DNA from 3 places in the Arthrobacter phoenicis genome. Region 3 is predicted to be linked to each of the others. Evidence: predicted binding sites of a transcription regulator. Region 3 holds the regulator's gene; each other region holds the start of a gene.
The links. Region 3 encodes HrcA, which represses chaperone genes, less so after heat shock. Its sites were predicted from a motif close to TTNGCACTCGNNNNNNNCGAGTGCNAA; they were not measured.
Positions count from the first base shown of each region.

Region 1: the regulator HrcA is predicted to act here: its motif matches at 4,275-4,301, upstream of groES (co-chaperone GroES).
Region 2: the regulator HrcA is predicted to act here: its motif matches at 8,108-8,134, upstream of ABC337_RS10505 (Hsp20/alpha crystallin family protein).

Region 1 is NZ_JBDFMK010000001.1:2,619,819-2,630,338, forward strand. It holds gene ABC337_RS12395 (glycoside hydrolase family 3 protein) at 1-1,593, shown strand, start outside; gene ABC337_RS12400 (shikimate 5-dehydrogenase) at 1,682-2,515, shown strand; gene ABC337_RS12405 (class I SAM-dependent methyltransferase) at 2,530-3,768, opposite strand; gene ABC337_RS12410 (hypothetical protein) at 3,825-4,220, shown strand; gene groES (co-chaperone GroES) at 4,458-4,754, shown strand; gene groL (chaperonin GroEL) at 4,836-6,446, shown strand; gene ABC337_RS12425 (acyltransferase family protein) at 6,711-8,771, shown strand; gene ABC337_RS12430 (DUF389 domain-containing protein) at 8,755-9,723, opposite strand; gene ABC337_RS12435 (acyltransferase family protein) at 9,900-10,520, shown strand, end outside.
Region 2 is NZ_JBDFMK010000001.1:2,233,061-2,243,580, reverse strand. It holds gene ABC337_RS10550 (zinc-dependent alcohol dehydrogenase) at 1-112, opposite strand, end outside; gene ABC337_RS10545 (HAD family hydrolase) at 250-942, opposite strand; gene ABC337_RS10540 (YegP family protein) at 929-1,228, opposite strand; gene ABC337_RS10535 (glycoside hydrolase family 15 protein) at 1,358-3,133, opposite strand; gene ABC337_RS10530 (DUF72 domain-containing protein) at 3,176-3,946, shown strand; gene ABC337_RS10525 (App1 family protein phosphatidate phosphatase) at 3,973-5,037, shown strand; gene ABC337_RS10520 (GH1 family beta-glucosidase) at 5,034-6,560, opposite strand; gene ABC337_RS10515 (hypothetical protein) at 6,678-7,067, opposite strand; gene ABC337_RS10510 (J domain-containing protein) at 7,125-7,442, opposite strand; gene ABC337_RS10505 (Hsp20/alpha crystallin family protein) at 7,584-8,009, opposite strand; gene ABC337_RS10500 (MerR family transcriptional regulator) at 8,180-8,485, shown strand; gene ABC337_RS10495 (phosphatase PAP2 family protein) at 8,516-9,298, opposite strand; gene ABC337_RS10490 (hypothetical protein) at 9,612-9,821, shown strand; gene manD (D-mannonate dehydratase ManD) at 9,996-10,520, opposite strand, start outside.
Region 3 is NZ_JBDFMK010000001.1:3,513,800-3,523,486, reverse strand. It holds gene ybeY (rRNA maturation RNase YbeY) at 1-87, opposite strand, end outside; gene ABC337_RS16695 (PhoH family protein) at 84-1,172, opposite strand; gene ABC337_RS16690 (GerMN domain-containing protein) at 1,664-2,572, shown strand; gene ABC337_RS16685 (16S rRNA (uracil(1498)-N(3))-methyltransferase) at 2,638-3,429, opposite strand; gene dnaJ (molecular chaperone DnaJ) at 3,432-4,562, opposite strand; gene hrcA (heat-inducible transcriptional repressor HrcA) at 4,629-5,642, opposite strand; gene ABC337_RS16670 (DUF3097 domain-containing protein) at 5,885-6,742, shown strand; gene ABC337_RS16665 (DUF4870 domain-containing protein) at 6,870-7,289, shown strand; gene hemW (radical SAM family heme chaperone HemW) at 7,378-8,616, opposite strand; gene lepA (translation elongation factor 4) at 8,619-9,687, opposite strand, start outside.

The DNA of each region.
Region 1 (10,520 bases), 890 kb from region 3:
GCGGGGCTCGTGCTCCCGGCCGCCGGATGTTCGTCTCCGGCCACTCCCGGCGACGGTTCGCAGGGGCAAACCGGGCACCCCGCCGCCCCCTCCGCGCAGCCCCTCGGCTGGGGACCCGAGCAGGCCGACGCCGACGCCGCCGCCCGGGCGGTGGCGGGAATGTCGCTGGAGCAGAAGGCGGGCCAGGTCCTGCTGGCCTCCTTCGCCGGGCTCGACGTCGAGGCGCACGCCAAGACGGTGGAACGGCTGCATCTGGCCGGCTCGATCGTGATGGGCGACAACGTTCCTGCGACGGCGACCGGCCAGGTAGATACCGCCGCCATGCGCGCCGCCACCGACCGGCTGCAGCGGGCGGCCCGCGCCGACGGCCGTACTTGGCCCGGCTTGGTCGGCGTCGACCAGGAGGGCGGGCTGGTGGCCCGCCTGCGCGCCCCGCTGACCGAATGGCCGGCCCCCATGAGCTACGGCGCCGCCGGCAGCGACCCGCTGGCCGCCGACGCCGGCCGCGCCCTCTCGGCAGAACTGGCAGGGGTGGGCTTCAACGTCGACTTCGCCCCGGCAGCGGACGTGACCATGGGGCCGGCGGATCCCACGATCGGTGCCCGCTCGTTCTCCGGCAGCCCGGACACTGCGGCCGCCGTCGGCACCGCGTTCTCCAAGGGCATGCTGGATGCCGGCGTGCTGCCCGCGGCCAAGCACTTTCCCGGCCACGGGTCCGTCAGCGTCAACTCGCACCAGGGACTCCCGGTCCAGGGCGCCAGCCTGGACCAGCTCCGGGCCCGTGACCTCAAGCCCTTCCAGGCGGCGATCGACGCGGGCCTGCCCATGGTGATGACCGGCCACATCGCCGTGCCCGCCCTCCAGCCCGGGGTGCCCGCCTCCGTCTCGGCTGCCTCCTATGCCGAACTGCGCCGCATGGGGTTCAGGGGCGTGGCGGTCACCGACGCCATGAACATGGGCGCCATTACGGAGCAGTTCCCCAACGATTCGTCCGCGCCCCTGGCGCTCGCGGCGGGGGCGGACCTGATCCTGATGCCCGCCTCGGTGGACACCGCGCACGCCGCGATTGTCTCCGCCGTCCGCAACGGCAGCCTGCCGGCGGCACGCCTGGACGAGGCCGCGCGCCGCGTCGTGACCATGCAGCTCTGGCGCGGACGCAGCCAGCCGGCCCGTGCCTCGGCGCCCGGCAGCGGCTCGGCCCTCTCGGAGAAGGTCTCCCAGGAAGCCATCACGGTGTTGTCCGGGCCGTGCAGGGGTCCGATCGTGCCCGCGAGCGTCCGGGTGACTGGCGGCACGGAGCAGGACCGGGCCCGCTTCGCCGCCGCTGCCCGGCAGGCCGGCATCAGTGTCGGGTCCGGCCCGGTGGTGGCGCTCATCGGCTACGGCGAGGGCCCCGTGACCGCCGACGTCGCGGTGGCCCTCGACGCGCCCTGGCCGTTGGAGAAATCCGCTGCCCCGGCCAAAATCGCCCTCTACGGCCGGAGCCAGGAGGCCTTCGAAGCCCTCGCGGCGGTGCTGGCCGGCAAGGCACCCGCGCCGGGGAAACTCCCGGTGGCCGTGGGCGCGCAGGGCCCGGGGGCCGGCTGCACCTAGGCGCTGCACCCAGGAGCTGTTCAGCCGCTGGACCCTGCAGCAGTCCCTACGCCCGGTACCGTCCGGCCCAGTGGCGTTTAATGGAGCGGTGCCTATCCTGAACAAAGACATGACGCTGTGTATCTCGCTCTCGGCCCGCCCGAGCAATAACGGGACGCGCTTCCACAACCGCCTGTACGAGCAGCTCGGCCTGAACTGGATCTACAAGGCCTTCGCCCCCACGGACCTGGGCCAGGCGATCGCCGGGGTCCGCGGGCTGGGGATCCGCGGCTGTGCCGTGTCGATGCCGTACAAGGAGGACGTGATCGCCTTGGTGGACGTCATGGACCCGTCCGCGAAGGCCATCGACTCGGTCAACACGATCGTCAACGACGGCGGCACCCTCACCGCCTACAACACCGACTACACCGCCATCGAACAGCTCCTGCAGCGCAACGCCGTGCCGGTGGACTACTCCGTCTGGCTCCGCGGTGCCGGCGGCATGGCGAAGGCAACGGCGGCAGCGCTGCGCGACGCCGGGTTCCGGGACGTCACCATCATTGCCCGCAACGAGGACGCCGGCCGGGCACTCGCCGACCTCTACGGTTTCGCCTGGCGCGCCGACGTTCCGGCCCAGGGTGACGGGGTGGACCCCGCCGCGCTGCTGATCAATGTCACGCCCATCGGCATGGCGGGCGGCGCCGAGGCGGACGCCCTGGCCTACCCGCAGTGGGCGGTGGACGCCGCCGAGGTGGTGTTCGACGTCGTCGCGCTGCCCGCCGAGACGCCGCTGATCAAGGCCGCGCGGACCGCCGGGAAGAAGGTCATCACCGGCGCCGAGGTGGCCACCATCCAGGCGCTGGAACAGTTCGTCCTGTACACCGGCATCCGGCCCAGCGATGAGCAGGTCCGGGCCGCCGAGGAGTTCATGCGCGCCCAGTAAGGGCGCCAGTGGCCCTAGGGGACGTAGGGGTTCACCGGCCGTACCGAGACGGCAACCCGTTCCTCGCCGATCCGGGTGAGGACCAGGGTGGCTTTGTTCTTGGCCTGCTTCGCGGCCCGGCCACCCGGAAGGAGTTGCCGGCGCAGTTCCTCCGGGGTGACGGCCACGCCGCGCTTCTTGATCTCGAGTACCCCGATTCCGTTTTCCCTGACCCAGGCCTTGAGGGCCTTGACGTTGAGCGGCATCACCTCGAGGACCTCGTAGGCCCGGGCGAACGGGGTGTCCTGCAGGTCGGGGGCGCAGATGTAGGCGATGTGCTCGTCCACCAGGTGTCCGCCGAGCCGGAGCGCGACGTCGGCCACGAGTCCGGCGCGGATCACGGCCCCGTCGGGTTCGTAGAGGTACCCGGACACCGGGCCCACGGGGGCCGCCGGGCCGCCGTCGAAGTCCTCGGCGCTGGTGAGCTCCGCCGCCCCCCGCGGGCCGAGCACCAGAGCGGCGCGGCGGATGCCCCGGCGGCGGACGGCGTTGAACCACAGGGCCACCTCGGTGACGTCGCCGCCCACCGAAACCCACTGTGCCTCGCAGTCCGCGGGGATCGCGGTGTGGGGGATCCCGGGGCCCATCTTCACGCCGATAGCGCGGCCGGAGGCGGCCAGCGACTCGACAAAGGACAGGGGCGGGGAGAAGTCCTCCGGGTCCCAGAGCCTGGTGGTGCCCGAGGTGGACGTGGTCCGGCGGGCCGGGTCCAGCCAGACCCCGTCGATCCCGTCCAGGGGCACGGATTCCGCGTCGGCGTGGACCACGGTGGCGTTCCGGAACGGGATCAGGTTCATCGTGGCGCAGGCGGCGGTGGTTTCATCCAGCTCCACGGCGGTCACCGTCAGGTCCAGGGACGCCAGGGCCATCGCATCGGCGCCGAGGCCGCAGCCCAGGTCCGCGACGTGGGTGACCCCCGCCTCCGCGAAGCGCTGGGCGTGCCTGGCGGCGACCGTGAGCCGCGTGGCCTGCTCCAGGCCGGCACGGGTGAAGATCATCTGCCGGGCGAATTCGCCGAACTTGGCCTCCGCCTTGGTCCGAAGCCGGGACTGCGTCAAGGCCGCGGAGACCAGATCCGCCGGGTGACCGGCCTTGCGGAGCGCCGCGTTGAGCTGGAACGCCTCCTCCTCGCGGTACGGGCCCAGCGAGGACAGCAGTTCCCACCCCGCCGGGTTGAGCAATGGTGCGATCTGGTCCTGCGGTGTCTCAGCCATGCCATCGATCGTAGTTCAGGCCCGGGAACCCCGCGGCGCCCACTAGGCTTGACGGCATGAACGACAGGAACACGGAAACCGATGGAACGGCAGCGGGGGAGGCTCCCGGCCGCCGGGGATTGGCGCGCTACGCCCGCCCGGCTTTGATCGCCGGCATCGTGGTCGCCGTCGTCTGTGTCGCGCTGCTCGTGATCATCTTCCTCCTCGACACCTTCAACGCAACGGTTTACTCGGTGGACGGCAAGGACGTCGCGGACGCCACCGACGAGGCCCGGGCCATCCGCGACACCTACGCCGGGGTCCGGATCGGCAGCATCATCTTCCTCGTCGCCGGCGTCATCGCGGCCCTGGCCGGCGGGTTCCTGCTCTACCGGACGCGCAACGACGTGCCCCGGGTGGAGGAGGACGACGACGGACTGGAGTGGGACTACGACGACCTGGCGGGGGAGTAGCCGGGCCGCTCGCCCGTCCGCTCTTCCAGAAGGCCGTTCGCCACAGATGAACTTCTGGCACTCACCTTGACCGAGTGCTAACTCCTTACATAGAGTCGTCATTAGCACTCCCCCTAGGCGGGTGCTAATACCAAAGCATCAGCTGCCAGGCTGCTGCCGGCACCGCGACGACGGTCTGTACGCATGGCACCACCGCTTTGAAGTCCATGAATTTGCTGACGAAAAGGAGAGGTCCGAGTGTCGGTCTCTATTAAGCCTCTTGAGGATCGTATTGTTGTCCGCCCGCTCGAAGCCGAGCAGACCACGGCCTCCGGCCTGGTTATCCCGGACTCCGCACAGGAGAAGCCGCAGGAAGGCGAAGTTGTCGCGGTAGGCCCCGGCCGCTTCGATGACAACGGCAACCGCGTTCCCGTCGACGTTGCCGTTGGCGACGTCGTCATCTACTCCAAGTACGGCGGAACCGAAGTCAAGACCGGCGGTGTCGAGTACCTCGTACTGTCCGCCCGCGACGTTCTGGCGATCGTCGTAAAGTAACTCTCTTGGATCCCCGCGCCGCCGGACCGTCAGCAATGAACGGAACGGCTGCGCGGGGTTCTTTCGTGAAAGGACAACACCATGGCAAAGCAGCTCGCGTTTAACGACGCTGCCCGCCGGTCCCTCGAGGCCGGTATCGATAAGCTCGCCAACACCGTCAAGGTGACGCTCGGCCCCCGCGGCCGCAACGTCGTTCTGGACAAGAAGTGGGGCGCCCCCACGATCACCAACGACGGCGTGACCATCGCCCGCGAGGTTGAGTTGGACGACCCGTACGAGAACCTGGGCGCGCAGCTGGCCAAGGAGGTCGCCACCAAGACCAACGACGTCGCCGGTGACGGCACCACCACCGCGACGGTGCTGGCGCAGGCCCTGGTCAAGGAGGGCCTGCGCAACGTTGCCGCCGGCGCCGCCCCGGGCCAGATCAAGCGCGGCATCGAGGTCTCCGTCGAGGCCATCGCTGCCCGCCTGCTGGAGAACGCCCGTCCGGTTGAGGGGACCCAGGTGGCCAACGTTGCCGCCATCTCCGCGCAGAGCGACGAGGTCGGCGAACTGCTGGCCGAGGCGTTCGGCAAGGTCGGCAAGGATGGTGTGATCACCATCGAGGAGTCCTCCACCACGCAGACCGAACTCGTCCTGACCGAGGGCATGCAGTTCGACAAGGGCTACCTGTCCCCGTACTTCATCACCGACGCGGACCGCCAGGAAGCCGTCCTCGAGGACGCTCTCATCCTGATCAACCAGGGCAAGATCTCCTCGCTGCAGGACTTCCTGCCGCTGCTGGAGAAGGCCCTGCAGTCCTCGAAGCCGCTCTTCATCATTGCTGAGGACGTCGACGGCGAGGCCCTGTCCACGCTGATCGTCAACCGCATCCGCGGCACCCTGAACGTCGTCGCCGTCAAGGCTCCCGGCTTCGGTGACCGCCGCAAGGCCATGCTGCAGGACATCGCGACACTCACCGGCGCGCAGGTTGTCTCCCCGGAACTGGGCCTCAGCCTGGACACCGTGGGCCTGGAGGTCCTCGGCACCGCGCGGCGTATTACCGTCACCAAGGACAACACCACGATCGTCGACGGCGCCGGTTCGGCCGAGGACGTTGCGGCCCGCGTCGCGCAGCTGCGTGCCGAGCTGACCCGCACCGACTCGGACTGGGACAAGGAAAAGCTGCAGGAACGCCTGGCCAAGCTGGCCGGCGGCATCGGCGTCATCAAGGTCGGCGCAGCCACCGAGGTCGAGCTGAAGGAAAAGAAGCACCGCATCGAAGATGCCGTGTCCTCCACGCGTGCTGCGCTGGAAGAGGGCATCGTCTCCGGCGGCGGTTCGGCCCTGGTCCACGCCCTCAAGGCCCTCGACGAGGACCCGACGGTCAAGGCCCTCGACGGCGACGCGGCAGCAGCCGTGGGCATCGTCCGCCGGGCGCTGACCCAGCCGCTGCGCTGGATCGCCCAGAACGCCGGCTTCGACGGCTACGTCGTTGCCGCACGGGTGGCGGACTCGGCCGTCAACCAGGGCTTCAACGCGAAGACCGGTGAGTACGAGGACCTGATCGCCGCCGGCGTGATCGACCCCGTCAAGGTCACCCGCGCCGCCCTGCGGAACGCTGCCTCCATCGCCGCTCTGGTTCTCACCACCGAGACCCTGGTGGCGGAGAAGCCGGCCGACGAGGACGAGCACGCCGGCCACCAGCACTAAGGTCAACGTGTAGTTCCGGCTGCACCACGTGCATCCAGAAAGAACGCCCCGGCATCGCGCCGGGGCGTTCTTTCGTCTTATGGCGCGCCTGTTTTGCCGCGGTGCGGCCTGGAACCGCATGGCCGGTTCACAAGCTCCTCACAGTCCGCCCTGCTTAACTCGCTGGGTGCATAACGGCGGCTGGCACCCCCGGCGCACCTTCCGTAAAGTGGAACACTTAGGTTTCGGCGGCCCGATGCGGGCCGTCCGTGGTGAGGAATTTTGATGACGCAGCAGGCGGGGCTCCAGGAAGCCGCCCTAACGGGCATTCCGGCCCGTCCCAACCGGAAACCCGGCTACCGGCCCGAGATCCAGGGGCTGCGGTCGCTGGCTGTCCTGATGGTGATGACGTACCACATCTGGTTTGGCCGGGTCTCCGGCGGTGTGGACGTTTTCCTGCTGGTGTCGGCGTTCCTCATGACCTTGCAGTTCGTGGGACGTTTCGAGGACGGGCGTCCGACCGCCCTGGTCAAACACTGGCTGCACCTCTTCCGCCGCCTCATCCCGGCGGCCGTCGTCGTGGTGGTCGCCACGCTGGCGGCGACGATCTTGTTCCTTCCCCGGACCCGGTGGCTGGACATCGTCGGCCAGGCCTGGGCGTCCCTGGTGTATTCCGAAAACTGGCTGCTGCAGGCCCAGGCCACCGACTACTACGCGTCGGACCACTCCTCGGCCAGCCCCTTCCAGCATTTTTGGTCGCTGTCCATCCAGGGGCAGGTGTTCATCCTGTGGCCCCTGATCTTCGTGGGTGCCGGGTTCCTCGCCAAGCGCTTCCGCCTCAAGTACCGGTCGCTGCTGGCCTACGTTTTCGGGCTCGTCTTCGCAGTCTCCTTGGCCTACTCCATCGTGTTCACAGCTTCCAACCAGACCGAAGCCTATTTCGACACCGGTGCCCGCCTGTGGGAATTTGCCCTCGGATCGCTCGTGGCGTTGGCCCTTCCGATCCTCCGGATTCCGGTCCCATGGCGGGTGCGCCTTGGGTGGCTTGGTATCGCCGCGATGCTGAGTTGCGGCTTCCTGCTGGACGTCCAGGCGTCCTTCCCTGGCAGTATCGCGCTGTGGCCCACCCTGGCCGCCGCTTGCGTGATCGTCGCTGGTCAGACCGGCAGCCGGTTTGGGGTGGATCGGATTCTCAGTTCCCGGCCGTTGGTCCGCCTCGGGGACACGTCCTACGCGATGTACCTCTGGCACTGGCCGCTCCTGGTCGTTGCGCTCGCCGTCCAGCAGCGCGACCACGCCGGTCCGGTCACGGGCTCGGCGATCATTGTGGCCACCATCGCGCTGGCCTACCTGACCACCCGGTTCGTGGAGCGCCCGTGGCGGCAGTGGAAGTGGCCGGAGGTAAAGCGGCGCCGGGCCTCACTCGCGATCGTGGCCGCCCTGACGGTCGCAGCCGTCCCACTGGTCGGGCTTCAGCTGGCGTTGTACTTCGAGAATCAGGGCATCCTGGCTAAGGCCGCGCGAAACAATCCCGGTGCCCGTGCGCTGCTGCCGGACTTCACAGAGCAGGCCGACGCCGATGCGGCGCTCCTTCCCGCGCCGGAGAACTTAGGCAAGGACTGGGCCAGTTTGCCGCAGCCGTGCAGCGGTACACTCGAGCCCCAGGACGCCACCCTCCGCGGAGTGTGCAACGAAAACACCCAGACCGGGGACTCGGCCAAGACGGTCCTCGTCCTCGGCGACTCACACGCAGAACAGTGGCTCCCGGCCCTTGAACCGGTGAGTGATGAGAAGGGATGGCGGCTCTACGCCATGCTGATGGGCGGCTGCAAGCCCGCCACGACTGCGCAGAACGCCAACGCCGATTGCGACAAGTTCAACGCCGCCGTCACGGCAGAGGTCAAGCGCAACCCGCCAAATGCGATCGTGGTGGTGGGCACCGCGGCGTCGCCCTCGTCAACCGATGAAACGCTGATTCCCGGTCTGGAGGCCAGCCTCGACACCTGGACCGGGATGGGCATCCAGGTGGTCCTGCTCCGGGACAACCCCAGGTTCGGATTCAACATGGCAGACTGCGTCGTCACCAAAGGCGAATCCGACCCGGCGTGCCTGCCGGCCAAGAGTGGGCTCTTCGCCGCAGATAACCCGCTCGACACCCTGGCAGACAAGGCCCCGAACGTCGTCACACTTGATATGACCGACCTCATCTGCCGTGAAAACGACTGCCCCGGCGTCGTGGGCAACACCTTCGTCTACCTGGACAACAACCACCTCAGCCGCACCTATTCGGCGAGCATGGCCCCGATGGTCAAGGACCGGCTGCTCTCCGCTACCGGCTGGGAGTAGCGCGGCTCCGTCCCTGGCGGGGTCGGGTGCCGCGGGGGTGCCGCCGGGTCACCACCCGGTAGAACAGGAGCACGGCCACCGCCGCGACAACCAGCCCGGCGAGGTTAATGAACAGCTGCACGGCCGAGCCGGCCGCCTTCTGATACTCGCCCAGCACCAGCGCCACCGCGACGAACCCCGCCGCCGGCACTGTGGTGACCGAGATAAACACACCCACCAGGGCAGTGGAACGGCGGCTGATGACCGACAGCATGCCGGCCACCCCGGCCAGCAGCGCCACGATCAGCGAGTACGGTCCCGGGTGGTAGATGAACTCGACAGCGGAGCCGGTGTCCAGCGCGGACGTGGGAAAGAGCCCCAGCGGAACGGACAGCCAGGCGGTGAAGGCCGCCGCGAGCATCGCGACCGGGAACCCGACGCCGAGGGCCAGGGCTGCGCTGCGGCCGAGCCGCCACTGCCGCCGCACCAGCGCCACCGCCAGCGCCGCGAGCGGCCCGAATTCCGGACCGACGGCCATCGCGCCGACGATGGCGATGGTGGAGTCCGTGACGATGCCGATGGCCGCAAGCTGGGTGGCGAGAACCAGGAAGGCCAGGAAACTCCAGGTCAGTTTGGCGTCGTCCCCGGTCTGCCGCGAGACCTCGTCCCAGATCATCGCGTCCGCGCCTTCGCCCGGGGCCTCGGCGACGGCGCGGTCGGCCCGATCGGACAGCAGGAGTTCGGGGGTGGTCACGGAGATGGAGCCCGCCCGCTGCACGCCCAGTGACTGAAGCCTTTCCAGCAGCGGTTCGACGGCTTCCCGGGCGATCATCACCTGCAGCACGTCACCCTTGGGCACCAGCGAGGTCCCCGGGTGCAACGCCACTTCCGCCACACCTTCCGCATCCGAGCAACACTCGACGACGGCGGAGGTCAGCTCCGCCGGAACGCTTATTCGCACCGTGACAATCACCGGCGGCCTCCTTCGACCCGTTCAGAGTAGCCGGGGGAGGGCGGCGGGCGACCCAGCCGCGCGGTCTCGAGGAGCGCGGACCCTGGAACAGCCGCGATGAGTAAGCACTCTGGCGATTGGCGAAGGAAATTACGGTTCGGTAACATTGATGGTTCGGAATCCTGTCCACTATGTCGATGAATCACCCCGAGGGGTCCCGCGTGCCAGAGCTGCGAACCAGTACCACCCGGCCGCATACACCGGCCGGGTCTCCGGCGAGCCGGAAAACGGGCTACCGCCCCGAGGTTCAGGGGCTGCGTGCCCTGGCCGTCCTCATGGTCGTGACCTACCACGTCTGGCTGGGCCGGGTCTCGGGCGGCGTGGACATCTTCCTTCTCATCTCGGCCTTCCTCATGACCCTGAGCTTCGCCCGCAAGGTCGAGGCCGGGAAGCCGCTGCGCCTCCTACACCACTGGCTCCACCTGCTGAAGCGGCTGCTGCCCGCCGTCGTCGTGGTGGTGCTGGCCGTGCTCGCCGGGACCTGGGCGATCCTCCCCGCGAGCCGCTGGCCCGACGTCCTGAGCCAGGCCTGGGCCTCCCTCTTGTACCGGCAGAACTGGCTGCTCGCGGACACCGCCGTCGACTACTACGCCCAGGACCACTCGGGCGCGAGCCCGCTGCAGCACTTCTGGTCCCTCTCCATCCAGGGGCAGGTCTTCCTGCTGTGGCCGCTGATCTTCGCCGGGACGGCGCTGCTCCGCCGGGCCCTGAACCGCTGGACGCCGCTGGGGAAGAAAGGCGTCAGCTACCCGCTGCTG
Region 2 (10,520 bases), 1.3 Mb from region 3:
AGATGGCGGACGAGGTGATTTTCACAATTGCGTCCGTCGGTTCCTGAATGACCGGATCCGGGACCTCTTCCACGCTCACGGATCGTTTGCCCTGCCATGTGAGTGCCTGCATGCGCATTCCTCTTTCTTGGGTCGAATCTGTCGGTGAAAACTATGGGATCTGGTGATGGGGAGGGTGGAGCCGCCGGCGCGGGGCGCAGAAGCACCGACGGACCCTGTGAGGGCGGCCGGCGCCGGGTGCCGATGCCGTCACCGGCTGCGGGCGGCGAGTTTCCCGATGACGCTGCCGGCGAGGTTGGCGAGCAGGGCGCGCGGGTTTTCGTAGACCTCCGCCGCGCCGGCGTCGCGCAGTTCGGCCTCGCTGGTGCCGCCGCAGGTCACGGCGACGGTGGGAATGCCGAGTTTGGCGGCGGCCTTGATGTCCCAGACGGAATCGCCGACGTAGACCGCGTTGTCCGCGGCAACGCCCACGGCTTCCAGCGCGGCGACCAGGATGTCCGGCTGCGGTTTGCTCTCCTCCGCATCGGCCGAGCTGGTGGCCGCGTGCAGGTAGGCGTCGGCGTCAATCGCGCCGCGCAGCATCTCCAGGTCCCGCCCGTGGGCGGAGGAGGCGAGGGCGACGGCGAGGCCGACGTCGTGGCACTGGACTAAGAGTTCGCGGGCCCCGTCGGTGCGGCGCAACGCCGGCCAGTAGGTGGCGAAGACGGCCGCCTGAGAGGCGGTGAGGGCGTCGTCGCCGTCGCGGTCGCGGTCCGGCAGCAGGTGGTCCAGCAGCTTGTCCCCGCCCATCCCGACCGAGCGGTGAATGCTCGCCATCGGCACGTCGAGTCCCGCCTGGCGGAAGGACTGCCACCACGCCAGGGTGTGAAGGTAGGAGGAGTCGACCAGCGTGCCGTCGACGTCGAAGAGGACGGCCGCGCGCGGGTGGTCAGTGATGGGCACGGGTTCGCTTCGTCGCAGCCAGCGTGCCGCCGGTGAGGGATGATCCACGCCCCGCACCCGCCGTCCGGCGCTTGGCCATCGACGCCATGATCGCGGTCTGCCCGTCGCCGCTGCGGTCCCGCACCAGTCCGGTGCCTGCGATCTCGCGGGCCTGGGCGATCCCGGCCACCGCCGCCCGCTTGGTCGGGAAGGTCACGGAGACCGCCATCAGGTCGCCTGCGGCGTCAATCATCCGGATCCGGTACCCGCCGTCGGGTGCGTCTACGAGCTCAAAGTATCCTGCCATCGCCAACTCCTTCAGTGCTGTTCCCCTCGTGGGGGACGTTAGTAAGTATACTTATCTAAGCTCTGGAGGAAAGTCCCCGGCGTGATTCCGGGGACTGCTGCCGGCGGCGCGCCAGTGCGGCCGGAGCGGCTAGTCGCCGCGATCCCCCTTCTCCGGTTCCAACTGCAGCGCGGTGCGGATCAGGGCGAAGTGGCTGAAGGCCTGCGGGGTGTTGCCCAGCTGCCGGGCCTCCTCGACGCCCCACTCCTCGCTCAGCAGGCCGACGTCGTTGCGCAGCGCCAGGAGCCGCTTGAACAGCTCCTCGCCCTCGCGGCGCCGGCCGGCCCCGAGCAGGGCCTCCACCAGCCAGAACGAGCAGGCCAGGAAGACGCCCTCTCCGCCGGCGACGCCGTCGTCGCTCTGCTCCACCCGGTAGCGCAGCACAAAACCGTCGTGCGTCAGTTCCCGCTGGATGGCCTCGATGGTGCCGATCACCCGCGGATCGTCCGGCGGCAGGAACCCCACCCGCGGGATGAGCAGCAGGCTGGCGTCCAGTTCCGGCCGGCCGTACGACTGGACGAACGTGTTGCGTTCGGCGTCGAACCCGTTGGCCATGACGTCCGCGTGGATCCGGTCCCGGAGGTCCTCCCAGCGGTCCGCGGGGCCGGGCAGGTGGAAGTCGCGCACGCCCTTGACCATCCGGTCCGCCGCCACCCAGGCCATCACCTTGGAGTGGGTGAAGTGCCGGCGGGGTCCGCGCATTTCCCAGAGTCCATTGTCCGGCTGGTTCCAGGCCGTCTCCAGGTGCTCCATCAGGGCCACCTGGACATCCCAGGACTCGTCGGGATGCTGGAGCAGGGCCGAGCGGGTCAGCGCCAGCCCGTCCAGCACCTCGCCCCAGACGTCCAGCTGCAGCTGCCCGGCGGCGGCGTTGCCGACCCGGACCGGTGTCGATTTCTCGTAGCCGTCCAGCCAGTCGAGGGTCAGTTCCGGCAGCCGGCGTTCCCCGTGCAGGCCGTACATGATCTGCAGGTCCGCCGGGTCTCCGGCGACGGCCCGCAGCAGCCAGTCCCGCCACGCGCCGGCCTCCTCGGAGTACCCGGACGCCAGCAGCGCCTGCAGTGTCAGGGTCGCGTCCCGCAGCCAGCAGTACCGGTAGTCCCAGTTGCGTTCGCCGCCGAGTTCCTCCGGCAGCGACGTGGTCACCGCGGCAACGATCCCGCCGGTCGGGGCGAAGGTGAGGGCCTTGAGCGTGATCAGCGAGCGCAGCACGGGCTCCCGGTACGGGCCGGTGATCCGGCACCGGTCCGCCCACTGCAGCCAGAAGGATTCGGTGGCTTCCAGCACCGCCTCCGGGTCCACTTTCCGCGGCCGGCCAAGGTGGCTCGGGGACCAGGTGAGGACGAACGGTATCCGCTGGCCGGCCTTCACCGTGAAGTCGGAGACGGTCTGCAGGTGCTCGCCGCGCAGCGGGGCGTCGGTGACGAGGTAGGCGGCGTCGGGCCCGGCGATCGCGTGGATGCCGTGCTCGTCGTGGCGGACCCACGGGATGATGTTGCCGTAGTCGAAGCGGAGCGCCAGCTGGCCGCGCATCCGGACACTGCCGCGGATGCCCACCACGATCCGGACGATGTCCGCGGCGCCGTCGCGCGGGGACATGAAGTCGATGACCTTGGCCTTGCCCTCAGGAGTTTCCCACTCGGTCTCGAGGATGAGGGTGTTCTTGCGGTACTTCCGGCGGGTGCATTCGCCGCCCCCGGCCGGGGCGAGCAGCCAGCGGCCGGCCTCCGGGGTGTCCAGCAGGGCGCTGAAGCAGGCCGGCGAGTCGAACTGCGGCAGGCAGAGCCAGTCGATCGAACCCTCGGTGCTGATCAGCGCGGCGGTGTGCAGGTCGCCGACCATTGCGTAATCCTCGATGCGTGCCATGGCTCTTAGCGTGCCATACGGGCCTGGGCTAGGATCCCTTCCATGCCGGAGGATCAGCCAAAGCTGGCGCGGACGCCGCGCGGGACGGCCCACATCGGGACCAGCGGCTGGAGCTATGACCACTGGGCGGGCGTGTTCTACCCGCCGGGTCTGCCCGCGGCCAGGCGGCTGGCCTACTATGCCGCCCGGCTTGGCACGGTTGAGCTGAACGCGAGCTTTTACCGCTGGCCGCGGGAGGGCTCGTTTGCCGGCTGGCGGGAGCGGCTTCCGGAGGGGTTCGTCCTGTCCGTCAAGGCGCCGCGGGGCCTGACCCATGGCAGGAAGCTCTACGGCCCGGAGGCGTGGGTGGAGCGGATCGTCCGGGGCTGGCACGAGCTGGGCGAGCGGCGTGGTGTGCTGCTGGTCCAGTTGCCGCCGGACCTGGAGCGGGACGATGCGCGGCTGGAGTATTTCCTTGCTGCGCTGCCCCGGTGGATCCGGGTGAGCGTGGAGTTCCGGCACCCCAGCTGGGACCACCCGGAGGTGTACGCCCTGCTGGAGCGCCACGCCGCGGCGTACTGCGTGATGAGCGGCGCCGGGCTGCCCTGCATCCTGCGCGCCACCGCGCCGTTCGTCTATGTCCGGTTGCACGGCCCGGACCCGGACCGGCTGTACGCCGGCTCCTACCCGGACGACGACCTCCGCTGGTGGGCGGCGCGGATTGGCGAGTGGCTGGATGCCGGGCGGGACGTCTATGCCTACTTCAACAACGACGGCGGCGGACACGCGGTGCGCAACGCCCTGACCCTGCGGGATCTGCTGGGGCCGCACTGACGCTGTGGGAGAGTGGTGTCATGGAAATGGCGTCCCAACAACCCGCCCCCAGGTCCTCCCCGTCGGCCAGCCAGGCGCTGCGGTTCGCGCACCTGGTCTCGGATTCGGTGAACCACCTGCGCCTGAAGGCGGCGCGCAGCTGGAAGTTCTCGCCGCAGACCATCGCCTACCAGGGGTACGGCTCCACCGAATGGGTCCGGGTCCTGGCCCGGGTGCTGCTGACCAGCAAACCGGCGCCCGGCAGCCGGGCCGAGCAGGTGGCACTCAACGGGAACCAGAACATCCGCGGCTGGCGCGCGTTCACCTCGGTGCCGATCCAGTTCGTCGAGGTGGAGATCGAGATCGGCGGCGTCACGACGACGGTCCATGCCGACCGCGGCGGCATCGTGGACACCGTGATCCCCGTGCGGCTCGAACCGGGCTGGCACACGGCAACCATCCACGCCGACGGCACCGAACCGGCAGAGGCCCGGATTTATGTCATTTCCCCGGACACCACGCTGGGCATCGTCTCCGATATCGACGACACCATCATGGTCACCGCCCTCCCGCGCCCGTTCCTGGCGCTGTGGAACACCTTCGTGTTGAACGAACGCGCCCGGATGGCCACCCCGGGCATGGCCGTGCTGATGGACCGGCTGATGGTGGAGTACCCGGAGGCGCCGGTGATCTACCTGTCCACCGGGCCGTGGAACGCGGCCCCCACCCTGGCCCGGTTCATGACCCGCAATCTCTACCCGCAGGGGACGCTGCTGCTCACCGACTGGGGCCTGACCCACGACCGCTGGTTCCGCAGCGGCCAGGACCACAAGCGCCGGAACCTGGAACTGCTGGCCACCGAGTTCCCGAACATGCGCTGGCTGCTCTTCGGTGACAACGGCCAGCACGACGAGGAGATCTACTCGGACTTCGTGAAAGAGCACGCCAGCCAGGTGGCGGCGATCGGGATCCGACAGCTCTCCGCCGGCGAGGCTGTGCTGGCCGGCGGCCACTCGGGCAGCGGCGATCACAGCGCGTCAGGGGTGCCCTGGATCTACTCCCCCGACGGCGCCGGCATGGTCAAGCGCCTGCAGGAGCTGGACCTGCTCTAGCCGGCCGCCGGCGCCGTCTCCTCCGGGGTGGCCTCGGCCGCTGCGGACTCCCCTGGGCTGGGGTCAACCAGGGACTCCGACGCCGCCCGCCGCGCGGCCATGACCTCGCGGAGCCAGTGGAACGAGGCCTTGGGCGTGCGCTCCATGGTGTCCCGGTCCACGTGCAGCAGGCCGAACTGCTGGTGGTAGCCCGCGGACCATTCGAAGTTATCCAGCAGGGACCACACGTAGTAGCCGCGCAGGTCGATTGATTCCGCCGAACCGCCCGGGGAGGTCGCCTCGATGGCCGCCTCGATGTGCTCGGCGAGGTAGCGCACGCGGCGCTCGTCCGGGACGATCAGCCGGCCCTCGGCGTCGTGGATTTCCAGGTCCTGGAAGCTGGCGCCGCCCTCGGTGATGTAGACGGGCGGCAGGTTGGGGTATCGCTCGGCCATCTCGGCCAGCGCCACGGCCATGTAGTCGGGCTTGATCGGCCAGCCGTAGGCGGTGAGCTCCGTGTCCGGGAAGCTCTCGACATGGAACGGCGTCGCTCCCCCGCCGCCGTTCAGGTCGTTGCCCATGGCCTCCGCCATGCCCTCGGGCACGGTGCCCTCACCGGGGCCGGCCGCGACGCGGGTGGGCATGTAGTAGTTCAGCCCGTAGAAGTCCAGGGGCTGCGAGATCAGCTCCATGTCCTCCTTGGAGGGGCTGAAGGAGGAGAAGAAGGTGGCGGCACGGATGGCGTCCGGGTACTTGCCCAGCAGGACGGGATCGGCGTAGAGCCGGTTCTGCCCCACGTCCATGATGCCGGCGCTGACCTTGTCCAGGGGGTTGATGGACGCCGGGACCATCGGCGAATAGACGTTGGTCATGCCGATCCCGCCGGGGACTTTGGCGGCCCGGAGCGCCTGCAGCGCCAGGCCGTGGCCGAGGAGCTGGTGGTGGACGCTGGGCAGGGCCTTGAGCATGTGCGATTCACCGGGGGCGTGGACGCCCAGCATGTACCCGTTGGCGCTGACCGTGGCCGGTTCGTTGATGGTGACCCACCGGGCCACACGGTCGCCGTAGGCCGCGGCCGCGATCTCGGCGAACTCGCCCAGGCGGTACGCGGTGTCCCGGTTCATCCAGCCGCCGGCCTCGTCCAGTTCCAGCGGGGTGTCCCAGTGGTAGAGGGTGGCCATCGGGGCGATTCCGTTGGCCAGCAGCAGGTCGATCAGCCGGTCATAGAAGTCCAGGCCCTTGGGGTTGACCGGGCCGCTGCCGCCGGGCTGGATGCGCGGCCAGGAGAGCGAGAACCGGTAGGAGTCGATGCCCAGGTCCTTCATCAGCGCGACGTCTTCGGGCATCCGGTGGTAGTGGTCGCAGGCCATGACCGGGCTGTGGTCGTCCACGATCGCGCCCGGCACCGCGGCGAAGACATCCCAGCCGGATTTGCCCCGGCCGTCCTCGTCCAGCGCGCCTTCGATCTGGAACGCGGCAGTGGCCACGCCCATGGTGAACCCTGCGGGCAGGATGGCGGCCAGATCGCGGGCGGAAGCTTTCATCGGTGGTTCCCCTATGCAGTTGCGCTGGTGATTGATTGATCTTAGGCCCGGAGCGGGGCGCTTCCTAAACCCCGGCCCGCGCCGCCGTGCCGCGGCCGGCCGCCCCCGGGGGCCGGGTCAGTAGTGCACGCCGTCGGGGCCGAACAGGAACTCCTTCGCGTGCGCCACGGCCTTCTTGAACGCGTCATTGCGCAGGGTGAGCAGCTGCTCGGCGTCGTCCGCCGCGGGCTCCAGGTAGGCGGTGAAGCCGGGTCGCAGGACCCAGATGTCGCCCGCCGGAGGCAGGTAGAAGACTCCGAACGAGCGGTGCTGGCTGTCCTCGGCGGCCCAGATCGGCACCACGGCCAGCGCCGCCCCGGTGTCGACGTTGATCCATTGGGCGCGCGGCAGGGGAAGTTCGTGCGCCTCCGGGTCAAGGAACGGTGCTGTGCCCTCGCCCCAGCGTTCCTCGAAGCGTTCGTGGAAGGCGGGGATCAGGTGTGAATCGTATTGCCGCCATGCGCTCATGGCTGCCCTCCTCATGTCCAGCTGTGGTGGCGGGTGCGGGGACCCGGCGGCCGCGCATCACCACGGCCCGCGTTCCCAGCGCACCGGGGTGACCCGGACCAGCGGCCGCGTGGCCCGCCGCCGCACCGGGATGTCCCGGCCGGCACTATCGAAGCCCTCACTCCGTCCGTAGGCGGGGTCGTACCGGGCCCGGGATTCCGGGTGGCCGAGGACGGCGAAGGCCTCAAGGACCCGGCGCACGTCCTCCCCGCCCGCCGCCCCGACGTCGGGGTGCAGGCTACGCAGCAGCGCCCGGTACCGGCGCCGGATGTCCGCACCGGTGGCGTCCGGCCCCACGCCAAGCGCGGCATACAGGCCCCGCGGGTCACGGTTCACGGCCCCGCCCCTCCTTTCGGACGGCTCCTTTCGGACGGCCCCTTTTGGACGGCTCCTTGTGGAATGCTCCTTTTGGACGGCGGGGACCCGGCGCCGGAGGGCACCGGATCCCGCGCCAAACCGGCAGAAATGCCGCCGGTGCTACTTGGCGATCTCGTGCATGCTGTCCTGGCTGTGCGTGATCTCGATCTTGCGCGCCTTTGCCTTTTCCAGGACCGGAATGCGCAGGGTCAGCACGCCGTCGGTATAGCTGGCCTTGATCTTTTCCGTGTCCAGCGAATCGCCCAGGATCAGTTGCCGGCTGAAGACGCCGCGGGGCCGCTCCGAGGCGATCATCTCGACGTTCGGCTGGGTCGGGTCACGGCGTTCGGCCCGGACGGTCAGGACGTTCCGTTCGATGTCGAGGTCCACCGAATCGACGTTGACGCCGGGGAGGTCGAAAGCGGCAACGAATTCGCCGTCCTCCTGCCAGGCGTCCATCGGCATCGCGGCAGGCCGCGCCGTGGTTCCGAAGACCTGCTGGGTCAGCCGGTCAAGCTCACGGAACGGGTCCGTACGCATCAACATCATTTCCCACTCCTTCATCCGAGAGTCCTTCAGGTTTTCGGGCTATCCGCCGCCTCTACCATCTACGAATTATCTATGGTGGCGGATATAGTTTTTTTATAGCACCGGCATGAAACTGGTGCAAGAGGATTTTGCGGCGCCGCGGCGGCGTCGACCCGAAGGAGGGCAGCATGGCGCAACGGGGGGACGACGTGGGGGTCTACGCGATTTCGGTAGTGGCCGAGCTGGTGGGCACGGGGCAGCAGAACATCCGGCTGTACGAGCGCAAGGGCCTGTTGACGCCCGACCGCACGGCGGGGGGCACCCGGCAATATAGCGAGACGGATCTGGCCGTGCTGCGGCGGATCGGTGAGCTGCTGGCGGAGGGCCTGAACCTGGCCGGCGTCGCCAAGGTGCTGGAGCTGGAGACCGCCAACGCGGGGCTTCGCCGGGAGCTTGAGCGGCGCAAGGACGCGCAGCGGCGCGCGGCCCGCTAGAGGAACCGCGGGCCCCGCGCCGTCGAAGGCCTATTCCGCGGCGGATTCCTTCTTGGAGAGCTTGCCGGTGACCGGCTCCCCCTCGATACGGACGGTCCGCCAGGTATCGAGCAGCATGACCGCGCCCAGGATCACGAAGGAGATGGACAGCGAGGCCAGCGCGTCGGTGGTCCAGTGGTACCCCAGGTACAGCCGGCTCAGCGCGGCGAAGACAATGCCGATGCCGGCGACGGTGAAGCCGACGACGGCGGCGCGCGGGTTCCGGCGCCGCGAGAAGACCAGGAATGAGGTGACCAGCAGGAAGTCGCAGGCGCCCAGGACGTGGCCGGAGGGGAAGGAGAAGGTGGCGTCGGCGCCGAAGAGCATCAGGTCCACCGGAGGACGGTGGCGTTCGACGGTGTGGCCGATCAGCTGGGCCAGGATGACGCCGGTCAGCATGGCGCCGGCCAGCACCATGGGCCGCCAGGCGTGCTTGGCCAGCAGGCCCCAGGCGACGGTCACCACCAGGATGATGATGGGCAGGCCGATCGGGCCGAAGACGATCGCCAGGATAATCATGATGGTGGTGGCGGGCTCGCCGCGCAGGGCCACCAGGCCGGAGCGGATCGGCTCGTCGACCACGCTGACGCCGGTGTGGGTCAGGACGCTGACCAGGATGAAGGTGAACAGCGCGGCGCCGACGACCATGAGGATGGCGCCGGTGCGGTAGAGCCGGCGGCGGTCCTCGGGCTCCATGTACCGCTCTTCAACGACAAACTTGTCGTGGAAGACCCGCCACCAGCCCGAGCGTTCTCCTGATTGGTCTTGCGCCATTGCCCGCGTCCGCCTCTGCCCTGTGTTCGTGGTCCCCGCGCTGTACGCCCGGGACGTGGCCACCGCGTGGTGGCCGGCGGCCGGGCCGCCCGTATTGACCGTGTGCTTACTAATGTTCAGGAAGATTATCCCGGTTTGCTGTGAGGCCGGGCACCGGCGGCTCCGGACACACCGCGAATGATCCGGCGCGCCGTCCGCGTGGTGATTTGACTCACATTTAACCCAACCGCTAATCTCACTTCAGCCGTGGTCCGCACGGTGACACAGCGGGGTGAAATGGAGCGCAGGGGGCGCTCCGGGAGAGGCAGTTCTGATGACCACAGCCAACGAGTGCATTGAGATCCAGGTGGACAGCCGGCGGCTGCTGGACGAGCGGCTCAACGACGCGGTCCAGGGCCTGCAGCGGGTGGCCATGCTCACCGGCACCCACGGCATCCTGTTGACCCGCCACAAGCCCGGCCACTACACCGCGGCGCTCTCGGACCAGGTCCCCTTCGGCATGACCCGGGAACTGATCCACTAGGCCCGCCCGACGGCGCAGACCGGAGCGCCGGCGCGCCGCACCATCCACAGACCAGGCCCCGGCCGGCTGAGCCTCGACTCGCCGCCCGGGGCCTTCTGTGCGTTTCCCGCTATTGGATTGCCCGGCGCCGGGATGCCGGGCGACGCCGGCGCCGCCTGGCCCCGGCGCTGCCGGTCACCAGTCGTGGACGGTCCCGTCGACCAGGCGGTTATAGGGCAGGTAGGCCTGCTGGTAGGGGTACGCGGCGGCGGCTTCCTCGTTGAATTCCACTCCCAGCCCGGGCTCCTCTCCCGGGTGCAGGTAGCCGTCGGTGAAGGTCATCGACTGTTCGAAGACCTCGTTGGTGGCGGCCGAGTGCTGCATGTACTCCTGGATGCCGTAGTTGTGGATGGCCAGGCCCACGTGCAGCTGGGCGGCGAAGCCCACCGGGGAGATGTCCGTGGGGCCGTGGAAGCCGGACTTGACCTGGTACTGGGCGGCGAAGTCCATCACCTTCTTCAGCGGGCTGATGCCGCCAAAGTGGGTGGAGGCGGCCCGCACGTAGTCGATCAGCTGTTCCTTGATCAGGGCCTGGAAGTCGTAGACGGTGTTGAAGACCTCGCCGATCGCCAGCGGGGTGGTGGTGTGCTGCCGCACCAGCCGGAGCGCCTCCTGGTTTTCGGCCGGGGTGCAGTCCTCCAGCCAGAAGAGATCGTAGGG
Region 3 (9,687 bases):
GAGGCGTTCGAAGACGTACCGGGCCAGCGCCACCAGCTCGGCCTCGTCGACGGCGATGCCGGATTCGTTGTTGACCTCGATGCTCATGCGTGTTCTCCCCGCTTGTCCCGGGCAACTGAGTGCTTGACCCGGTTTCGTTGTGCTTCGTCCCAGACGCTGTAGGCGTTGACGATGTCGCCCACCAGCCGGTGCCGGACGACGTCGGCGGCGTCCAGGACGGAAAAGTTGACGTCCTCGATGCCCTGCAGGATATCCTCGACGATCCGCAGGCCGGACCGGGTGCCGAACGGCAGGTCCACCTGGGTGATGTCGCCGGTGACCACCATCTTGGAGCCGAAGCCCAGGCGGGTGAGGAACATCTTCATCTGCTCCGGCGTCGTGTTCTGGGCCTCGTCGAGGATGATGAAGGCGTCGTTCAGGGTCCGGCCGCGCATGTAGGCCAGCGGCGCCACCTCGATGGTGCCGGCGGCCATCAGGCGCGGGATGGACTCCGGGTCCATCATGTCGTGCAGCGCGTCGTAGAGCGGCCGCAGGTAGGGATCGATCTTGTCGCTCAGCGTTCCGGGCAGGAAGCCGAGCCGCTCGCCGGCCTCGACGGCGGGGCGGGTGAGGATGATCCTGCTGACCTCCTTCTGCTGCAGCGCCTGCACGGCCTTGGCCATGGCCAGGTAGGTCTTGCCGGTGCCGGCGGGGCCGATGCCGAAGATCACGGTGTTCGCGTCGATGGCGTCCACGTATTTCTTCTGGTTCAGCGTCTTGGGCCGGATGGTCTTGCCTCGGCTGGAGAGGATGTTGGTGGTCAGCACCTCCACCGGGTTCTGCAGCGACTGGCTGCGGAGCATGGAGACGAGCTGCTGCAGGACGGCCGGGGTTATCACCGTGCCGCGGGCCACCAGCCCGCGCACCTCGTTCAGGAGCCGCATGATCCGGGGCACGTCCGCCGGCGGGCCGCTGATGGAGAGCTCATTGCCGCGGACGTGGAAGTCGACGCCGGGGTACTGGGATTCGATGAAGCGCAGCGCCTCGTCGTGGCTGCCCAGCGACTGCACCATCTGGCCCGAGTTCTCGAAGACCACGACCTCCGTCCGCACGCCTGGGATGGAGTGGGGAAATTCCCCGGTGGTGCGTTCGCCCGCGGTGGTCCGGGCCTTGCCGTTGGCTGCTTCAGTCATGGTGATGGCCCGCGGGCCTCTGGTTCCCTCCAGCTCGGATATGCTTCGTCGCCGCCGCTCCCGTCTGGCCGCCGTGAGGTGCGGCGTCGCCGGGTCCGGCGGTCCTCCCATCTTACGTCAGGAGACCGCCGCCGTGCCGCGCTCCCGGCCCGGCCGGACGGGCCACCCCAGGGCCGGGCCGCCGTCGTCGTCGACCGCTTCCGAAGAGCCTTTTCGACGCATCTTCGACGGCCCTTTCGACGCCTCCGGGGGTGCGGTTAGCGGGCTTTAGGTATCAACTTCATATCGGCCTCATATCGTTCCCGTTGCAGTTTGTTCGGGCGCCCCGCTTCCCCGCCGGCGGAAACCTCCCCTGTGCCATGCTGGATTGGGCCTATCGGTCACGACCGGCAACGACCCGCACATCAACGACCTCAGGGAGAGGGAGCACCGCAATCGGCAACAAGGGCGCCAGCAGTCAGGGCACGAGGACCGCGACGGCGGCACGGCGCATGCGCCGCGGCCTGCTGCTGTTCGTGCTGCCCGCGTCCCTGGTGCTCTCCGGTTGCGTCGCCAACCCCCGGCAGGACATCACCGACGCCGGCTCCCCCACGCAGACGGTGCCGGGACCCGCGGACGGGACCACCGCCACGAGCGCCCCGCTGGAATCCGCGCAGGCCTCCAACAAGGCCCCGGTGTACTGGATCGGCCGCAGCAACAACAACGTCTTCCTCTACCGCGAATTCCGCGACGTCTCCGAGGACGACAACCCCGTGACCCGCGCGTTGCGGGTGATGATGTCCCAGAAGCCCCTGGACCCTGACTTCTTCACCCCGTGGCAGAACCCCCGCAAGCTCGCCACCTCGATCTCCGGCAAGAACACCATCACGGTGGACGTGTCCTCCGACGCGTTCAACAGCAACCTCGACGCCGACATGGCCGAGCGCGCCATCCAGCAGCTGGTCTACACGGCCACCGCCGCCGCTGCCAGCGCCGGCCTCACGGACTCCGGGCAGCAGATCCAGGTGGTCATCCTGGTGGACGGCCACACCGACTATGTCGCGTTCAACCGGGTCCGGCTGGGCGCGCCCACCTCCCGCAGCGCCGGCATGGTGGCGCCGGTGTGGATCATCGACCCGCAGGAGGGCACCACCGTGGCCGACGGCGCGGTGAAGATCTCCGGCCGCAGCACATCACCGGGCGGGAAGCTCCGCTGGGAGATCCAGAAGGTCGACGGCACCGCCAAGACCCCGTACCAGAGCGGCATGATGACCGCGGCCGCGGATGCCCAGCAGTCGGGCCTGTTCAGCTTCACCCTCAACTTGGGGCCGGGCAGCTACGAGGCGCGGGTCGCGCAGGTGGACGCGAACGGCAAGGCCACCGACCTCAACGTCGACACCCGCGGCTTCACGGTTAAATAGCCGGGTAAATAGCCCCGTCAAATAGCACGGTCAAATAGACCGCTAAGCCGCCAGCCGGGTAGCCGCTACCAGCGGCCCAGGACGTCGCTAGCCAGCACGGTCGCCGCGGGCCCGGCGGTGGAGGACCGCAGCACGTGGTGCCCCAGCAGCGCGGTCACGGCCCCCGCATCACAGAGCCGGGTAACCTCCCGCGGGCTGATCCCGCCCTCCGGTCCGACAATCATCAGCACCTCGCGCGGCGCCGCGGCGTCGTCCGCGCTACCAACGCTCTCCTGCCAGTCGGCCAGCACACGGCGCAGGGGCCGGACGGCGTCCTCGTGCAGGATCACTGCCAGCCCGGCGGATGCCACCGTGTCGGCCACGGCCGCCTGCAGCGAGCCGCCGTCCACCGCGGCGCGGACCTCGGGGATCCAGGCCCGGCGGGCCTGCTTCGCCGCCGCCGTCACCACGGACTGCCACTTGGCGTGCGCCTTCGCGGCACGCTCGGGCTTCCAGCGGACGATCGACCGTTCGGCCTGCCACGGGACGACGGCGTCGATCCCCAGCTCGGTCGCGGTCTCGGCCGCGAGTTCATCCCGGTCGCCCTTCGCCAGGGCTTGCACCAGAATGAGCCGCACCGCCGGGCGCGGCTCATCGTTGACCGCGGCGCACTCGAGCGTCAGCTCCTGGGGCCCGGCGGCGGTGACCGTGCCGGTGATCCGGCGGCCGGCGCCGTCGGCGATGTCGACCTGCTCCCCCGCCGTGAGGCGTTTGACCGTGACGGCGTGCCGCGCCTCGGCGCCGTCCAGCACGAAGGTGGAGCCGGGGGCCTGGTGGTCCAGGGTTCCGGCGGGGGTGAAGAAGACCGGGTTGCTCACCGCTACAGGTTACCGAGGCGGTCCCGCAGCTTGGCGAAGACCCCGCCGCTGGCGGCCAGCTTGCCCTCGGTGAACTGTTCGCCGCGGAGCTTGGCCAGCTGGCGCATCAGGTCTTCCTGGGCGGCGTCGAGCTTGGCGGGGGTCTCGACCTGGAGGTGGACCTTGAGGTCCCCGCGGCCGTAGCCGCGCAGGTGGGTGACGCCGAGGCCGCGCAGGGTGATGACCTCGCCGGACTGGGTGCCGCTCTTGACGTCGATTTCCTGCTGGCCGTCGAAGGTGTCCAGGGTCAGCTCGGTGCCGAGGGCAGCGGCCGTCATCGGAATGGTGAGGCTGGCGTGCAGGTCGTCGCCCTCGCGGACGAATGTCGCGTCGTTGTTGACCCGGATCTCCACGTACAGGTCGCCCGAGGGGCCGCCCGCCGGGCCGGCCTCGCCCTGGCCGGAGAGCTGAATCCGGGTGCCGGTGGCGACGCCGGCGGGGACCTTGACGGTCAGGGACCGGCGGCTGCGGATCCGGCCCTGGCCGGCGCACTCGTTGCAGGGATCCTTGATGACGGTGCCGAAGCCCTCGCAGCTGCCGCAGGGGGCGGTGGTCATGACCTGGCCCAGGATGGAGCGGACCGGGCGCTGGACCTGGCCGCTGCCGCCGCAGATGTCGCAGCGTTCCGGGTGGCTGCCCTCGCGGCAGCAGGAGCCCTCACAAGTGGGGCAGGTGACGGCGGTGTCCACCTCGAGCTTCTTGTTGACGCCGAAGACGGCGTCGCGCAGCTCGATCCGGACGCTGATCAGCGCGTCCTGGCCGCGGCGGACGCGGGAGGCCGGGCCGCCGGCTCCGGCGGCGCCGCCGAAGAAGGTCTCAAAGATGTCTTGGAACGCGAAGCCCTGGCCGGCGTAGCTGCCGCCGCCGAAGCCGTTGTCCGTGCCGTTCTCGTTGCCGGTGGTGTCGTAGACGCGGCGCTTCTGCGGGTCGGAGAGCACCTCGTAGGCGTGGGTGACCGCCTTGAAGCGCTCGGACGCGTCCTCGCCCGGGTTAACGTCCGGGTGCAGGGTCCGCGCGAGTTTGCGGTAGGCCTTCTTGATTTCCTCGCCGGTTGCTTCGCGGGAGACTCCAAGAACGTCGTAGTGGCTGCTCAAAGTGTGTATCTCTTCCTTTTTGTACTGCCGGTGCTGGGCGACAAGACTGGTGGTGGATCCGGCCGGTCAGGGGCCGAGGATCCGTGAAAGGTAGCGGGCCACCGCGCGGACGGCGGCCATGGTGGTGGGGTAATCCATCCGGGTGGGGCCGAGGATGCCCACCTTGGCGGTGGCGTCCGGGCCGTACCCGGTGGCCACCACGGAGGCCTCGGAGAGCCCGTCATAGGGGTTCTCCCGACCAATGCTGACGGTCACGCCGCGGGGGTCCTCCGCCATGTCCGAGAGCAGCCGGAGCATGACCACCTGCTCCTCGAGGGCCTCGAGGACGGGGCCGATGCTCAGCGGAAAGTCAACGTTGGAGCGGGCCAGGTTGGCCGTGCCGGCCATGACCATCCGCTCCTCGCGGCTGCTGGCGGCCAGCGCCTCAAGTCCGCGGGCCAGCGCCTGGGCGGCGCCGCGGCGGGCGGGGGCGGTGCTGTCGACGACGTCGGGCAGGGTCTGCGGGAGCAGGCTCAACGGAGTGCCGCCGAGACGGCCGAGGAAGACGCCCCGCAGTTCGGCGAGGGTCTCGTCGCCAAGGTCTTGGCCGACGTCGATGACGCGCTGTTCGACCTTGCCGGTGTCCGCGATGAGCACTGTCAGCACTTTCCGCGGTGCCAGCAGCACGAACTCGATGTGCCGCACCCGGGCCCGGCTGAGCAGCGGGTACTGCACCACGGCCACCTGGTTGGTCAGTTGCGCCAGCAGGCGCACCGTCCGGTCCAGGACGTCGTCGAGGTCTTCGGAGCCCTCCAACAGAGCCTGGATGGCCCGCCGCTCCGCCGGGGACAGCGGCTTGACCGCGGATATGCGGTCAACGAAGAGCCGGTAGCCCTTGTCCGTGGGGATTCGGCCGGCGCTGGTGTGCGGGGCGGTGATCAGCCCCTCGTCCTCCAGCGCGGCCATGTCGTTGCGGATCGTGGCGCTGGAAACGCCCAGGTGGTGGCGTTCCACCAGCGCCTTGGAGCCCACGGGTTCACGGGAATGGACGTAGTCCTCCACGATGGCGCGCAGCACTTCGAGTTTGCGTGGTTCGCTCACGCCGCACCTCCAATCGAGCCTCAACCGTCAACCGGCGCCCGCCGCCCGGAAGAACCCGGGGGTTAGCACTCGGCATGCCTCAGTGCTAACCAGTCTAATATGTCCGGCCGCGTTGTTAGCATTGGATTCGCTCCGGGCGTGACCGTGGCAACCCGGGCGGCTGCCCGGCGCGGCCGGCCACCTACCCGGCCTCATGCAGTTCCCGTTGCAGTTCCGCCCCGATGCAAAGCAGTGTGTAACCGATGTCCTATCAGAACTGGGGCCCGCAGGACCTCACCGCCCCCGCCCCCTCCCAGCTGCCCGAGGTTCCGGTGCAGCGCGGCATGGTCCTCGAGGACGTGCAGTCCGGCTGGGTGGGTGCCGTCACGCGGGTGGAGAAGTCCGGCGGCATGCACGTCGTGGCCCTCGAGGACCGGCGCGGGAAGTCCCGGACCTTCCGCCTCGGCTACGGCTTTCTCCTGGAGGGCCGGCCCATCCGGCTGATGCCGCCGGCACCCCGGGCGGCCGCAGGGCCTGCGGCCGGGGCCCGCACTGCGTCCGGCTCGGTGCGGGTTGAGGGCCAGCGGGCGCAGGTGGCCAAGGCCAGCCGGATCTGGGTTGAGGGCAAGCACGACGCCGAACTGGTCGAGAAGGTCTGGGGCGACGATCTCCGGGTCGAGGGCATCGTCGTCGAGCCCCTGCACGGCATCGACGATCTCGCCGCCGCGGTCAAGGACTTCCGCCCGGGTCCCGGCCGCCGCCTCGGCGTCCTGGTGGACCACCTGGTGGCCGACTCCAAGGAATCCCGGATCGCCGAGGCCGTCATGGCCTCCCCCGGCGCCCGCGGCAACGTCCTGATTGTCGGCCACCCCTACATCGACGTCTGGCAGGCCATCCGGCCGTCCGTGCTGGGCATCGAACGCTGGCCGGTGATCCCCCGGGGCGTGGACTGGAAGACCGGCATCCTGACTGCCTTCGGCTGGCCGCACAGCACCAAGGAGGACATCGGTTTGGGCTGGCAGAAACTCCTCGGCGCCGTCCGCAGCTACGCCGACCTGGAACCCTCGCTGCTGGGCCGGGTGGAGGAGGTCATCGACTTCCTCACCGCCCCGGGACAGTAGGGTCCGCCCGGCGAGGTGGCGGGCGACGGCGCCCAAGCAAGTATTCTTGATACGGTGGCCGCCGCGTTTTGGCGGTGGCCGCGCCCGCACAGGTACCAACGCTCCACCGCAATCCAAAGGACGAAACGTGGCAGAAGACGCACGCGAACACACGGACCCCCAGGCCGGTCACGGCCAGTCGCAGTACCATGGCGTTCCCGCAAATGCGCTTCCCCTGACCGCCAGCGAGGACCGTCAGTGGGCCACCCTGTCGCACTTCGGCGGCATCCTCGGCTGCATCCCGTCACTGCTGATCTACCTGATCTTCAAGGACCGCGGACCGTTCACCGCCCAGGAGTCCAAGGAAGCGCTGAACTTCACCCTGCCGCCGACGATCGCGGCCGTGGTCGCCAACCTCCTGGTGTTCATCCCCGTGGTGGGCAACTTGTTCGCGGTCCTGGCCACGGTCATCTGGATCGCACTGGCCTGCTTCTCCGTGGCTGCCGGTATCCACGTCAACCGCGGCCAGCCGCACCGCTACGAGTTCAACCTGCGCTGGATCAAGTAGCGCCGGTTCCCACGCTGACGGGCACCCCGGGATTTCTCCCCGGGTGCCCGTTTTTGTCTAATGTGTGCGGTTCGTTGGCCCGGCGGGGTCAGTCCGGCAGCAGCCGGCGGACGACGGCGTCGGCCAGAAGGCGGCCCTTCAGCGTGAGGACCAGCCGGCCGCGGAAGGCCTGCGCCGGCTCCACGAGCCCGTCGGCGATCAATCCCGCGACCGCGTGCCGGCCGGTTTCCTCCAGTCCGCCCAGGCTGGGGATGTCCAGGCCCGACACCAGCCGTGCCTCGAGCATGATGCGCTCGATATTGCGGGTCTCCGGGTCCAGGGTTTCCCGCCCGGCCGCCGGGGAGGCGCCGGAGTCCAGCCGCGCCGCGTAGGCGACGGGGTGCTTGACGTTCCACCAGCGGACTCCGCCGACGTGCGAGTGGGCCCCCGGCCCGATCCCCCACCAGTCGTCGCCACGCCAGTAGGCGAGGTTGTGGCGGCAGGCCTGCTCCGGCGTCGCCGCCCAGTTGCTGACCTCGTACCAGCCCAGCCCGGCAGCGGAAATGAGCTCGTCGGCGAGTTCGTACTTGGCCGCATGGTCGTCGTCGTCGATTCCCGGGACCTCGCCGCGGCGGATCTGGGCGGCGAGCTTGGTGCCCTCCTCGACGATCAGGGCGTAGGCGCTGATGTGGTCCGGGCGGTAGGAAAGGGCCGTCTCCAGCGAGTGGCGCCAGTCCTCCAGCGACTCGCCGGGCGTGCCGTAGATCAGGTCGAGGCTGACGGCCAGCCCGGCCTCCCTGGCCCACTCGACCACCAGAGGCACCCGGCTGGGTGTGTGGGTCCGGTCCAGGACCTTGAGCACGTGGGGCACGGCGGACTGCATCCCGAAGGACACCCGCGTGAAACCGGCGTCGGCCAGCAGCTGCAGGGACTCGCGGGTCACCGAGTCCGGGTTCGCCTCGGTGGTTACCTCGGCGCCGGGTGCAAGGCCCCAGGAGTCGACGGCGGCGCGCAGGATGCGGGCCAGGTCTTCCGCGGGAAGGAGGGTGGGGGTGCCACCGCCGAAGAAGACGGTGCTCAGCGGACGCTCCGGCAGCCCGGAGGCGGCCAGGGCGCGGGCCGCGAATCCGACCTCCGCCACGGCGGTGTCGGCGTAGGCATCCTGGGACGCCCCGCCGCCGAGTTCCGTGGCGGTGTAGGTGTTGAAGTCGCAGTAGCCGCAGCGGACCGCGCAGAACGGGATGTGGACGTAGAGCCCGAAGGCCCGGCCCCCGGCGCCCTCCAGCGCCTGGGCGGGCAACAGCCCGTCCGAAGGCGCGGGGTCGCCGAGGGGTAGTGCGCTTGGCATGGTTACTTCTTGGCCTTGTCCTTGGATTCTTCCGTGGTCAGGGCGGCGATGAACGCCTCCTGCGGCACCTCGACGCGGCCCACCATCTTCATGCGCTTCTTGCCTTCCTTCTGCTTCTCGAGCAGTTTGCGCTTTCGGGTGATGTCACCGCCGTAGCACTTGGCGAGCACGTCCTTGCGGATGGCGCGAATGCTCTCGCGGGCGATGATGCGGGAGCCGATGGCGGCCTGGATCGGCACCTCGAACTGCTGCCGCGGGATCAGTTCGCGCAGCTTGCCGGTCATCATCACGCCGTAGGCGTAGGCCTTGTCCCGGTGGGTGATGGCGCTGAATGCATCCACCTGCTCGCCCTGGAGCATGATGTCGACCTTGACCAGGTCGGCGACCTGGTCGCCGTCGGCCTTCCAGTCCAGCGAGCCGTAGCCGCGGGTGCGGGACTTGAGGATGTCGAAGAAGTCGAAGACGATCTCGGCCAGCGGGAGCCGGTAGCGGATTTCGACGCGGTCCTCGGAGAGGTAGTCCATGCCGCCCATGACGCCGCGGCGGCTCTGGCAGAGCTCCATGATGGCGCCGACAAACTCGTTCGGCGCGAGGATGGTGGCGGAGACCATCGGTTCGCGGACCTCGGCGACCTTGCCCGTGGGGTACTCGCTGGGGTTGGTCACGTGGATGACCTTCTTGTCCTCCAGCGTGACCTCGTACTCGACGTTCGGGGCGGTGGAGATCAGGTCCAGGTTGTATTCGCGTTCCAGCCGTTCCCGGGTGATTTCCAGGTGCAGCAGGCCCAGGAAGCCCACGCGGAAGCCGAAGCCCAGGGCGGCGGAGGTCTCCGGTTCGTAGACCAGCGCGGCGTCGTTGAGCATCAACTTCTCCAGCGCATCGCGCAGCACCGGGTAGTCGGTGCCGTCCAGCGGGTAAAGACCGGAGAAAACCATCGGCTTGGCATCCGCGTAGCCGGCCAGCGACTGTGTGGCGGGCTTGGCCATGTTGGTGACGGTGTCGCCCACCTTGGACTGGCGGACATCCTTCACGCCGGTGATCAGGTAGCCCACCTCGCCGACGCCCAGGCCC